Linked DNA regions of Prochlorococcus marinus XMU1406. The protein of the gene in region 2 interacts with the protein of the main gene of each other region in a pairwise test. Links are inferred from orthologs where the notes say so. Each region holds a gene or a part of one and is shown on either strand. Other genes may lie near its edges.

Region 1 (7,544 bases), 870 kb from region 2 along the record:
ATAATCCATCAACTATTTCTTTACAACTTAAAAGAGGGGTGAGATAGGCTTCTGGATCAGAATAAGCTCCAGTCCAATCGAGAATAACGGCTGTATAAATTCCTAAACTTAGATTCTTATAAATTGTTGTAGATTCAACCCCATTGAGTTCAATATCAATACAATCTTGCAAAGAATTTTTAATTTCTTCCTGCCATGTCAGAGCAATAAGCTTGTCAGCTGGTACATTGGATCTATAAGTAAGAGGTATTTTAAGAATATTTCCATTACAATAATTTTCCTTTTGCAATAACCTTCTTGCTTCTAAATAATCATATTTAGGCCACAGTTCTTGATTATCTTTTTTTAATATCGGAGGAATAATTGATCTAGATGGCTTCCTTAACCCATAACTTACTTTCTCACTAATTAATTTTCTATTAAGACTTTTTGCCAAAGCCAGTCTTAAATTAAGATTATTTAAGGGATAAGAACTAGTTTTAAGACTTATAAAACTTAATTCAATGAAAGGGCTATTACCTTCTTTAAACTTTTGATTTTTACTTAAATTATTTAGACTTTTTCTCTGACTATCATCAATTGAATTTGATAAGAGCACGTCAATTTGTTTACTTTTTAAAGCTCCAAAAAGAGAAGATGAATTTGAATATCCCACAAAATTAATACCCTTATTTAAGGGATTTTCACCCCAATAATTCAAATTTGGAGCAATTGATTGGACTTCATTAGAAAAGCTGGTCAGCACATACTTGCCAGTACCAACAAATTTTTCATTTAGAAACTTATCAGAATATTCTTTGTAAAACGTAGGAGATATTGGAGTTAAATTTACTGATGTAAGCAAACCATTTAAAGAACTTGATGGTTTATTCAAATTTATTATGACTGAATATTCACTTGGCGTTTCTATTGATTTAATCTTATTTCCTAAAATATAATTCATTGTTCCAATTCTTTTGAATCTATCAAAAGTAAACTTTATTGCATTTGAGTTAAATGAAGTTCCATCGTGAAAAAAAACATTTTTTCTTAAATTGATAATTATTTGAAGTCTATCCTTTGAAATAATTGGCATCCCCGAGGCCAATTCAGGTATTAATTCTCCGTTAGAATTTAACTCATATAACGTGTCTCCCAGAGAACTGATTAATTGAATTGCTTTAAGAGTATTAGCTCTAGCTGGATCTAAAGATTCAATTTTTCCAGAACTTGCTACTATGATTTTTTTAGATATTCTTTTTGAGCCGCAAGAATTCTGTAAAAAAGAAATTAAAATAATTAATATTGATAAAAAAAATTTTTTTTTCATATTCCCTTTTTACTTAATTATTCTGAAGAATTATTTGAGCAAAACATTTGTAATGTTATTTGACTTATTTCTAAAGCAAATGTTTTTTTAGAATTATAGGCAAAAGGCCACTCTCTCACCCAACAAATTTCTTTACATATATTTATACCAATTATTTGAAAAGTCTTATTACTATTTTTAATTTTTACACAAGCACCTTTATAAAGATTTTCGGAACAAATTAAATTATTATTTTCATTTTTATTGTCTAATAGTTTTGAATGAATCATTAAGGTGCTAAAAACCAAACAGTTACTTTCTTCGGTTTACCAAGCTATAAAGAAATTTGCAAACTATTTTTCTAAATACAACTTAATTGACTTGCAATAATTTTAACTTCATTAAGCGAATTTATTTCATCTTTCGATTTCTCAAAATCACCATTATTCACCTCATGAGTAATAACTACAATTTCAGCTTTGTCCTCACTTGCATCTAGTTGAACAATTGATTCTATTGATACATTATTCTTTCCAAAAATATCTCCAATCTTTCCTATTACGCCTGGACTATCAAGACAAATAATTCTAAGGTAATTTTTTTTATTTATTTCTGAAGAACTTATGATATGGCAGTTTCTCCAGAAATCAAAAGATAATAGTGGATCGATTGAATTATTATTTTTTACTGAGGCGGCATGCAGATTTAATATATCTGATACTACTGATGCAGCAGTTGGGCCACTCCCTGCACCTGGACCATATAACATTATCTCTCCAAGAGGATCAGCCTCTATCAATAAGGCATTATTAACTCCCTTAACTGTTGCTAATGGATGAGATTTTGGAATCAAAGAAGGTCCTACCCAAATATTCAAAGCAAGTGAATCATTATTATTAATTTGTCCCCTTTCGGAGAGCGCTAAAAGTTTTATTTCAAATCCTAATTTATTAGCATATTCGATATCCTTGAGATTAATTTTACTAATACCCTCAGAATGTATCTCCTCTCTTTTGATTTTCCCTCCAAATGCAAGTTCACTAAGAATTGAAATTTTATCAGCAGCATCATGGCCCTCAACATCTGCAGTCGGATCAAATTCTGCATACCCAAGGCTTTGAGCCAATTTCAAGGTTTCCTTGTAATCAGCTTTTTCATTTGTCATCTTTGAAAGAATAAAATTTGTTGTGCCATTTATTATCCCAACCATTTTTTTAATGCTGTTACTTTTTAATGATCTTTTTAAGGGTTCAATAATAGGAATCCCCCCACAAACTGCTGCCTCTGACAATATATAAACTCCCTCTTTAGATGCAGTTTTATATATTTCTTCTCCATATCTTGCAATGACCGCTTTATTTGCAGTAACAACAGATTTACCTAATTTTAATGATTGCATAATAATATCTCTCGCTAAGTCAACCCCACCCATTACTTCAACAATTACATCTATAGAGGGGTCATTAATTAATTTAAATGGATCATTAATCAATAAACTATTATCTAGCCCAATATCCCTTTTTTTATTAAGATCTTTAACTGCTATTTTTACAATTTCTATTTCTTTTAGAATTGGATGTGTATCAACTTCTGAACTTAATATTTTATAAATTCCTGAACCTACAGTTCCAAAACCTACAATCCCAATTTTGCATTTTTTCATTTTTTATTTCTTTTAACTTTGAGTTTAATTTTATATTATTAGATCTACAAAAATTCATTTGCTTGAGACTGCATTTTCAACAAAATGTTTAAAAAACCATTTGATCGTGAAGGTGTTAAGCTTGCTTTCAAACCAGTATCTTCAATAAATTTCTTATCTATTTTAACAACCTCATTTGGTGTTAGTTCATTTAACCCAGTAATTAAGAATGCTAATAATCCTTTGGTTATTAGGGCATCAGAATATCCTTCCCAAAATAATTTACCGCCTTTAATATTTACCTTAACAAAAACTTCTGAAACGCATCCCTTAACTTTATTTTCTTCAACAAGGATTTCACTATCTGGTTCTTTCAATTTTTTGCCTAACCATAAAATGTATTCATATTTTCTTTTTGGATCTTCTGATTTCTTCAACTTTTCTACCAATTTTGATAAATTATTGTATTTTTCCTGATTTTCCATTTTTTAAAACTATAAATTAATCGCTTTATCAGTTCTCTATTATACAAATATTTCTTTTTCTGTGATAAACCCTGATAAAGGAATATCCCACTCAGCTCTGGTTAATGGAATCGTACTTACACAATTGGAAGTTAATACTCCAATGCATGGAACATTTCTCCAATTATTATCTGTCCTTAATTTATCAAAATAACCTCCTCCATAACCTAATCTTGTTAAATTTTTATCTACAGAAAGACATGGGACAAGAATCATACTTATCTGGTTATAACTTAATGAAAAAGAGTTATTTGGACTTAGTATCCCCTCAGAATCTTTTGTGAGAGGTTCTTTATCCCATGGATAAAATAACATTTCATTTTTATCTTTACATCTGGGCAAAGCTAAACAAAATTTTTCCTTAAGACTTCTAATATCTACTTCATTTCTTAAAGGCCAATATATTGCTATGTAACCAATATTTTTATATTCCTTAATAAATGAATCAACATATAATTTTACATTCTTTTCTACATTTTCTCTTTGAGTTAGTGAAATCTCATCTCTAAGTTTTCTAAAGGTATGCCTCTCCAATTTCTTTTTTTCAGAAATATTCATATTGATCTTCAGTTAATGCCATCTTCATTTAGTTTTGTGAGAGCTATGGCCAAGGCATCTGCTGAATCATCAGGTTTTGGAGGTTTTTTAAGTTCTAAGCTATACATAACAGCATCAAGAACTTCTTTCTTAGATGCTTTCCCAGACCCAGCAATGGTTAGTTTTATCTGAGGAGGTGAATATTCACTAACATGAATTTTTTTTGAGGCCAATACCATCATAATCACGCCTCTAGCCTGCACCACACTAATGGTAGTACTTGATTTGTAAAAGAAAAATTTTTCTACCGCCGCTGATGTTGGATTCCAATGATTAATTAATTCATTAAGATCTTGGAATATCTCATAAAGTCTATCTTCTTCTTTTTTATCTTTACCTGTCTCAATTACACCACAATCTAATAATATCTTTTTTTCATTTTCTATTTCTATAATTCCATAACCAACTCTAGCTAATCCAGGGTCAATCCCAATTATTCTCACTGTAATTAATCTTCTGCAGACAATTGAAATTTTGAAAGATTTTCTTTTTCATCTAAATCAAATACTTTACAAAAAGCTTGAATAACTCTTTCACCTGAATCAACTTGTTCTAAGGGATCTTTTCTTAGTCTGTGTCTTAAAGAGCAAGAAATAACCCTTGCTATGTCATCTTCTTGCACTTCAGTTCTGCCCTCAAAGGCTGCAATTGCCCTTGCTGATCGATTTGTAACTATATCTCCGCGTAAACCATCAACATCTAGTTCTCCACAAATTGCAGAAATATTCAATCTTAGGTCATCGTCCATTTGAACAGAATTTAATATTTCTTGGGCTTTAATAACCTTTTGTTGAAGTTCATCCTGTTGTTTCTCAACGCTTAATGAAAACTCATCAGGATTATCGTCAAAAGAAGTTCTTTGATCTACTACTTGAACTCTTAATTCTGCATCTCTAACCGTCTTAACCTCAACACTCATTCCAAACCTATCCAATAGTTGAGGCCTTAATTCACCTTCTTCTGGATTACCTGAACCAATAAGGACAAACCTCGCAGGATGTCGAACTGAAACTCCCTCCCTTTCAACTGTATTCCATCCGGAAGCAGCCGAATCTAGAAGTACATCAACTAAGTGATCATCAAGCAAATTCACTTCATCAACGTATAGTAAACCCCTATTAGCTTTAGCCAACAATCCAGGTTCGAATGCCTTAACACCCTCACTCAAAGCCTTCTCTATATCAATGGTTCCACAAAGCCTATCTTCAGTAGCCCCTAAAGGCAAGTCAACCATAGGTACCTGTTTTTGAATGCTCTCTAGATTTTCTCCTTGAGTAATTTTTTCCAAAACTTCTTTACTTTGCAAATCAGGATCGACTAGAGAACTATTATATGGATCGTCTTTAACAACATCGATTGCAGGCAACAAATCAGCTAAGGCTCTGATTGTAGTGGACTTTCCAGTCCCTCTATCACCCATTATCATCACTCCTCCAATTCTTGGATCAATAACATTTAACAAGAGAGCTAATTTCATTTCTTCTTGACCAATTACAGCTGTAAAAGGAAAAACTCTTCTTTTCTTTGTTGAAGGCACAGTTTTAGTTTTCTTAAATATTCAAATAATCAATAGATGCTACTTCAGAAAATGTTTTTAGTAAATATCCCTTTCAAATTAAAACTACAAATAAATAAAATTTAATGTAATTAATTATGTAGCTAATTTCTTTCTGAATTGTTCAAAAACCAGTTTATTTGATGGACAATTCCTCTTAAAACATTTATTTCGTGCGTTGATGTATTTGCCCTCAAAATAAAATTCTTAAATTTACTGATTTTTGCCTTAGAAGTATGTTTTAAGAGATATCCAACTCGCAAAAGCATTTCATCTATCTCCACAAATGTATCATGTACTTCTTTCGATGATGCTAATTTAAAAACTTTTAACTCATTATTTAAATTCTTTTTGGAAGACTTATTTAATTCATACAAAACTATTGAGACAGCATGAGAAAGATTTAATGAAGGATTATTGTGAGAAGTTGGGATATTAAAAGTTTTATTTGCCAGAAGCAATTCACTGTTAGTTAAACCTCTATCTTCTCTTCCAAATATAATTGCTAAATTACTAATCTTTTTAAAGGATAAAGTCCAATCAAATATATCTTCCGAAGATTCAAGCAATGAATCTTTATTTACATCAATCCTTCCAGAAGATGCTAGAACTAAATCACAATCAAAAATTGCTTTTTGAAGATCATCAAAAATCTTACAATGTTCAAGAAATTTTTGACCTTTAAGGGCCATTTTTTTTGCTTCTAAAGAAAATATATCGCATTTCGGAGAAACAATTCTTAATTCATCAACTTCAAAATTACTGCATAATCTAGCAACGCTCCCTACATTTAAAGGGCCATTTGGTTCAACTAATATTACCTTTAAATTAGAAAAATTTTTTCCCAAAGTTATTCAAGGCTATGAAGATACTTTAATAAATTGGACATATTTATAGGATCGATTTCAAAACTTGGCATAGGAGGAGTTAGGCCTCCAGTAACTTGTTTTATTATCTCTTTATCATTCAAACGTTGAGTTATTGAGTGTAAGTCTGGGCCCACTAATCCTCTTGCTGTAATTCCATGACATCCAACACAATTTATCTTAAAAAGAGCATCTCCTTCCTCAGCAGAGCCATTAAGCTCAAGTGTCTCAATAATATATTTGTTATTTTCATGATGATTTACGAAAAATATTGAAAAACAAATCAATAAAACTCCCATTAAAATAAAAACAATTTTAAGGAATTCTCTTTTAAAGTCTCTTTCTGCTGCAGTTGATGAAGATGTTGACACAAAAAATAGTCTCTATGTAACAATTGTGGATAAGAAATTCAAAAAAGGCAAAAAAATGATCGAGCCTCTTCTATGTGGAATTGTTCTAGGTTTAGTTCCAATAACTCTTCTTGGATTATTCGTAAGTGCATGGAATCAATACAGAAGAGGTTCAGGGATGCTGGACATTGATTAAAAATGTTAATCTTGACTGCCCATAGTTCCTTACATCTATAGTTTCCCACAAAGTACTTTTCTTAATAAATAAGTTTGGAGAATGTTCATAAATAACTATTGAATCTTTTTTTAAAAAATTACAATTGAATAATTGATTTAAAACTAATTCATGGAGATCCACATCGTATGGAGGATCTAGATAAACAAAATCAAATTTTAATTTGTTTAAATCCATATTTCTAGATGATAAGTTTCTCTCATAATTTGGTTTTGTCCATTTCAAAACGTCTTTACAAATAACTTCGAAATCATTCCTCCTATTCTCTATATTTTCCAACGAGAGTAAATTTTCTAAGCAAATTTTTGAGTTAATTTTGTTTTTTTCAATTGCAAGTATTTTTCTTGCCCCGTGATTATAGGCTTCACAAGATATAGCCCCAGTTCCACTAAATAAATCTAACCAGTTACTGTTTTTAACTCTATTATTCAATATATTAAATATTGCCTCTCTCACTCTCAAAGTTGTAGGTCTGGTATAAGAATTA
Region 2 (5,893 bases):
GCAAGGAATAACCAATGTAGCCATCTTCTGTTTTTTAATTGACGTCTTAAGCTAAAAAAGCTCCCTGATCCAATTAGAAATAAGGCAGAGAAAAGCAATCCCCAGCTTCCAGCCCAAATTGAATTGACAGTATTTACTACACCTCCGAAATACTTTTCAATAAAAATTGGTTGGAAGCTTTCAAAAAAACTGATTATTCCTGTAAGACCAACAAGTACTACTCCACCAACACAAAATAAAAGAGAAATCAAAAGCCATATGAACTGTAATCCATTACATTGATCTATAGGAAGAAAAAATGGCTGAGATAGCTTCCTTAATTTTTGTAATTGGTACAGTATTTTAGATTTATTATTAACTGCTTTCTTCATTGCTTGACTAGTTTTATAAGGTAAATTATAACTTTTAGCAGTCTATTGACCAAAGCCAATAAATGAAAGGGCCCAGTCAGGTAAATTTAAGTAATTCAAGATTGTTGTATCAAATTGATGAATTTTCGGAAAAGATTTATCTAATACCCACCATAAAAGAAAAGGTAGATTAAATAGAATTTGTAATTGCCATTTATAAGTTAAAACTCTCCAAATTTTTATTAACTTAGTTTTGAGTGAATCGTCTAACTCTTCCCAATTTTTTGAAATTAAATTGAATAAATTTTTGGATTCTGTATTTAAGGAATCTGGTGTATTCATTTTGTTTTTACTTATTTATAACCCATAAACATTTCTTTCGAGAGTTTTAACCTGGGGGCCAATTCATTTTTCTTCCAGATAAAAAATGAATATGTAAATGAAAAACTGTTTGTCCCGATTCTGCTCCAGTATTAATTACTGTTCTCCAATTAGTTAAACTTTTTGATTTAGCTAATTTGCTACCAACAAACAGTAAATGCCCTAATAAATTTGCATCTTCTTCAATACAATCTAATAAACTAATAATTGGCTTTTTTGGAATCACTAAAAAATGTACTGGTGCTTGCGCTTGTATATCATTAAAGGCAATACAAAACTCATCTTCATAAAGCTTATCGCAGGGAATTTCCTCATTAATTATTTTTTGAAATATTGTAGTTTCAGTCATTAGGTTAATTAATAGAAATTACGTCTTTTTCGTTAAACCCTTCCTTTAAAAGCTCTTTGTTCAAATCATCTTTTGATGTAACTCTATCAACAAATAATATTCCGTTTAAGTGATCCATTTCGTGTTGAATACACCTCGCCAGAAGTCCATCTGCTTTCATTTTACGTGGTCTCCCCATTTCATCTCTAAATTTTAATTTGATAGTTGATGGTCTAACTACATTCAAATAGACGCCAGGTATACTCAAGCAGCCTTCTTCGTATGAATTAAGGGTTGTTCCAAAGTCTGTAATTTCTGGATTGATTAATATTAGAGGTTCTGCTGCTGAATCTTCAAAATTTACATCTATGACAAGAAGCTCTTTGTTGATACCAATTTGAGGTGCGGCAAGTCCAATTCCTTTAGCTGCATACATGCTTTGCAGCATTTCTCTAGCAAGTTTTCTAATCGATTCATCAACCTTAGTTATTCTCTTGGAATTTTGTCTTAATACATCATCACCAAGCTTATAAATGTCTAGAGATGGCTTACCTGTTTGTTCTTTTGCAATTTTTTCCGAGCTCCCATTTGTTCTTGACTTTTTTGCAAGTTGTGAAAAATGGTTTGCCACGTTTAAAAGTTTTTAATTAAGAGTTTAGCTATAAAAATACTAGCACTTTAATTTACGTTCTTTATAATTTTTTAAATGAGTAATAATGATAAGCTAAAAGTTATTCAAACTGAATCTAAAAAAAAAGCTTTTAAGGAATTAACTATTGTTAGGGATACCATTTTTTGGATTGATGTAGTTGGTGAAGGTCAAAATGAAAATGCCATTTTTGCAAGACCATTTCATGACAAAGAAGCGTTTCCTCAGAAATTAACAAGTAAAAAATATAATATTAAAAATAATTTTCATGGATATGGTGGTAAATCTTATAAATGTATAAATTTTAAAAATAATTTTTATTTGATATGGATAGATCAGATTACCAAGGCATTATGGTTTCAAATTTTTAAAGAGTCAGCGTCAAATTATAGAAGCCAAAATAAATATCTAGTTTCAGTTCAAGAACCTAGTCAACTATCTAAATCAATTGATGGAAATTTCGATTCTTCATTTGTCATTTCTGAAAAAAATTTTTTGTATGGAATTTGCGAAATAAATAATAGAGATTATTTATTTTCTTTAAATTTAAAAAAAACTAAACAAGATATTCATCGAATAAAAAAATTTAAAAATTTTGCTGGAGAATTATCTTCTAATACCTCTGTTAACTTACTTTCTTGGATAGAGTGGGATTATCCATATATGCCTTGGGAGAAAAATGAGCTCTTTTTTGCTCAAATAGATTTAGATGGCGAGATACAAAAAATAAAAAAATTCTCAAATAAGCTGATAAATTCCAAAAAAAACGTTTCTTTTTTCCAACCCTATTGGATAAGTGAAACACTTTTAGTATGTTCTGAAGATAGTTCTGGATGGTGGAACTTATTGTTTTTAGATGTTAGTGAAATTGAGAATATTTTTATTAAGAAAAGAGTAGAAAAAAATTTAATTGAATATGGAGTACCACAATGGGTCACTGGAATAACATTCTTTTCAGGGACTATAAAGAATTTATTTTGTGTAGCAAAAAAAGAAAATATTTTAATAGTGGAACAATATAAAGATCTTGAATTCGTTAAAGAATTTTTTACTCCTTTTACCTCAATAAGTGATTTCAGTGTTTTTCGGAAAAAAGTTCTTTTAAAAGGTAATGGATCTGATTTTTTAGGAATTGTATTTGAAATTGATTTTGCAAAAAAAGTTTTATCAAATTTTTCTGAGCAGATATTTTTTGATCATATAAAAGATTGTTCAAAACCTGAAACATTTTGGTTTAAAGGTTTTGAAGCTCAATCTACTCATTCTTTTCTTTATAGGCCGCTTGTTGAAAATTTTAGAAAGCCACCGCTCCTTGTTAGAGCACATAGTGGACCAACTTCATGTTTTGATGGATCATATAATGCTGAAGTTCAATATTGGACGTCGAAGGGATTTTTTGTTGCTGAAGTTAATTATGGAGGATCATCAGGATTTGGTAAAGCATATAGAGAGAGGTTGAATTATAAATGGGGCATTGTTGATTCTTATGATTGCAAAGCACTAGCTCTTGAATTGATTAAATCAAATCAAGTTGATAGTGAAAAAGTAGTAATTTTTGGGAATAGTGCTGGTGGTTTAACTGCCCTGAATTGTTTATTATATGGATCTATTTTTACAGCAGCAATTTGTAAATATCCTGTTATTGATTTGAAGGATATGCATTACAACACTCATAGGTTTGAAAAAGATTATTTAAATTCTTTGGTAGGAAATTATGCAAAAAATTATGATGATTATATAAATAGATCCCCGGTAAATCATATTAACAAAATAAAAAAACCAATCTTATTGTTTCATGGAAAAAAAGATACAGTTATTTCTTATAAGCAAACTTTAAAAATTCAAGAAATTTTGATTCAGAATAATAAATATTCAGAAGTTATTTTTTTTGATAATGAAGGGCATGGTTTTAAAAGTATTGAAAATAAAGAAGTGGTAATGCAAAAATCTCAGCAATTTTTAAAAAATGCTTTGAATATTTAAGAATTGATTTTTAGAAAATCAATAGTATCTTTTAATTTTTCTATAAACATATCAATTTCTTCCTTATTGGTTGTGAAATTCATGCTGATTCTAGCTGTTGATTTAACTCCAATGTATCTGTGAAGAGGTTGACAGCAATGGTGACCACTTCTGATACAAATTCCTTTTGAATCAAGAATTTCAGCAATATCATTTGAATGTATATTTTTTATATAAAAGGTGGCAAGTGAGGCTCTGTCTGGATCTATCTCCGGCGATGGACCTATAATTTCAATATTTTCTATTTGATTTAACTTTTCAAATAAATATTTAGTAATAGTCTTTTCATATTTATGAATTTCATTTAATCCTATAGTGTTTATATATTTAATTGCTTCTGCAAGGCCTATTGCTTCTGCAATGGCTGGAGTTCCAGCTTCGAATTTATGTGGGAGCTCTGCCCAGGTACTTGTCTCTTCAAAGACATCTTGAATCATTTCGCCACCTCCAAAGAGAGGAGGAATTTTTTTCAGAATTTCTTGTCTCGACCAGAGGAAACCAATTCCTGTAGGACCGCAAAGTTTATGTCCTGATCCCGCTAAAAAATCTATATCAAGATCAATTACATCCAGTTTTTGATGCGCCAAACTTTGGCATGCATCTATTAATACTAGAGAACCTTTTTGTTTGGCTAATTTAGTTATCTCTTTGATTGGATTACAGCAACCTAGAGTATTACTAACATGTACTAGGCTAACAAGCTTTGTTCTAGATGTTAGTTTTGATTTAAAATCGTCTAAATCTAATTTTCCATTTTTATCGATGCCTATAAATTTTAATTTACATTTATTTTTTGCTGCAACCATTTGCCATGGAACAATATTGCTATGATGCTCCATTATTGATAGAAGAATTTCATCGTTTTCTTTTAATGAATATTCACCCCATGATCTAGCAGCTAGATTTATTGCTTCAGTAGCATTCCTTGTGAAAATAATTTCTTTTGTCGTATTTGCTTTTATGTATTTACTAATTGAGTATCTTGCATTTTCAAATTCTTCTGTCGCTTTAGCACTTAATTGATGCGCTCCTCTATGTACATTGGCATTAAAGTTTTTATAATATTCATTAATTTTTTCTAAGACTTGTATTGGTTTTTGAGTGGTTGCAGCATGGTCTAAATAAATGATTTGCTCATTACTTTTTATGTTTTTATTTAAAAGAGGAAAGTCTTTCTTAGTTATTTCAGAGAAATTTTGAATCGTTCCCATTATTTTTCATTTAAAAGTTTATCAAGCAAATCCCATCTATCTTTTGCAACGGGAATAAATGAAATTATTTCTTGAAAGTAAGAACTTAATTGTAGTTTATTTGCTTCTGGTAATGTGATCCCTCTTGATCTCATATAAAAAAGTTCATCTTCATTTAATTTCGATATTGTAGCTCCATGTTTGCATTTGACGTCATCAGCAATTATTTCTAATTGAGGTTTGGTATCTATTTGTGCGAGATTTGATAAAAGTAAATTCCTACTTAATTGAGAAGCATCAGTTTTCTGGGCAATTTTAGGAACTATTATTGAACCTTCAAATATTGCATGTGATTCATCATCAGCAAGTGATTTGTTGATTTGATCTAGAAATCCATTTGGGCCATTAAAGTCTATTTTTGTATAAGTAGAAATTTGCTCATCTTTTTTTGTTATTTGCATACCTTTAATATTGGTTTTAGCCTTTCCTTCAGATTGTTTAATACTAATTTCAAATCTTGCATAATTGAATTTGAAATGTAAAGAGCCTAAGTTGTATTCGCTATTTTTTTGTTGAATTACATTTAGAGAATTTAATAAATTTGATCTGTTTTCACCGTAAGAAACAACACCATGATTTACAGAACTATTTTCATCTAAACAAAAGTATGTTGATTGAGATAAGGAAGAGTTTTCTTTAACAAGATTTACTTGTAGTAATTCAACATCACAATTCTTTTCTAAAAATATTACTAGGGTTTTTGCGTTTAATGAATTACTTGATGAATGACTAAAGATTTCAATAGGAGGAATTTTTGAGCCATTTATTTTTAATCCCAAGATATTTTTTGTATTACTCAAAGACAGATTGAGCAAATCACTCCAATTTTCGTTTTGATCAAAGCAAGATATCTGTGCCTTGATATATTTATCTAATTCATCCTGACTTAATTGCTGTATTGAATAATTTTCTT

What was found. The genes of interacting proteins can lie anywhere in the genome.
Region 1: the proteins of HA149_RS00380 (region 2) and HA149_RS05570 interact in binary tests that used the Escherichia coli proteins (3 or more experiments, as listed by UniProt). The link is inferred for Prochlorococcus marinus XMU1406 from one-to-one orthologs.

What each region holds. Positions count from the first base shown.
Region 1 is NZ_JAAORG010000001.1:946,160-953,703, forward strand. The notes cover bases 1,706-4,664. They hold HA149_RS05570 (SufE family protein), read right to left. Parts: upstream 3,416-4,664; coding sequence 2,996-3,415; downstream 1,706-2,995. Other genes in these bases: HA149_RS05565 (homoserine dehydrogenase), read right to left, coding at 1,706-2,951; HA149_RS05575 (5-formyltetrahydrofolate cyclo-ligase), read right to left, coding at 3,455-4,012; ruvC (crossover junction endodeoxyribonuclease RuvC), read right to left, coding at 4,021-4,494; bchI (magnesium chelatase ATPase subunit I), read right to left, coding at 4,500-4,664. Outside these bases: HA149_RS05555 (ABC transporter substrate-binding protein), read right to left, coding at 1-1,309; HA149_RS05560 (hypothetical protein), read right to left, coding at 1,327-1,578; more of HA149_RS05565, read right to left, coding at 1,650-1,705; more of bchI, read right to left, coding at 4,665-5,588; HA149_RS05590 (RNA methyltransferase), read right to left, coding at 5,711-6,460; HA149_RS05595 (cytochrome c), read right to left, coding at 6,457-6,843; petG (cytochrome b6-f complex subunit V), read left to right, coding at 6,899-7,018; 16S rRNA (guanine(966)-N(2))-methyltransferase RsmD, read right to left, coding at 6,995-7,544. UniProt on the Escherichia coli protein: Participates in cysteine desulfuration mediated by SufS. Cysteine desulfuration mobilizes sulfur from L-cysteine to yield L-alanine and constitutes an essential step in sulfur metabolism for biosynthesis of a variety of sulfur-containing biomolecules.
Region 2 is NZ_JAAORG010000001.1:73,700-79,592, forward strand. What follows is about bases 2,815-5,814. They hold HA149_RS00380 (aminotransferase class V-fold PLP-dependent enzyme), read right to left. Parts: upstream 4,942-5,814; coding sequence 3,688-4,941; downstream 2,815-3,687. Other genes in these bases: HA149_RS00375 (alpha/beta hydrolase family protein), read left to right, coding at 2,815-3,691; HA149_RS00385 (SufD family Fe-S cluster assembly protein), read right to left, coding at 4,941-5,814. Outside these bases: HA149_RS00355 (ABC transporter ATP-binding protein/permease), read right to left, coding at 1-371; HA149_RS00360 (hypothetical protein), read right to left, coding at 414-692; HA149_RS00365 (histidine triad nucleotide-binding protein), read right to left, coding at 739-1,080; def (peptide deformylase), read right to left, coding at 1,085-1,690; more of HA149_RS00375, read left to right, coding at 1,766-2,814; more of HA149_RS00385, read right to left, coding at 5,815-5,893. UniProt on the Escherichia coli protein: Cysteine desulfurases mobilize the sulfur from L-cysteine to yield L-alanine, an essential step in sulfur metabolism for biosynthesis of a variety of sulfur-containing biomolecules.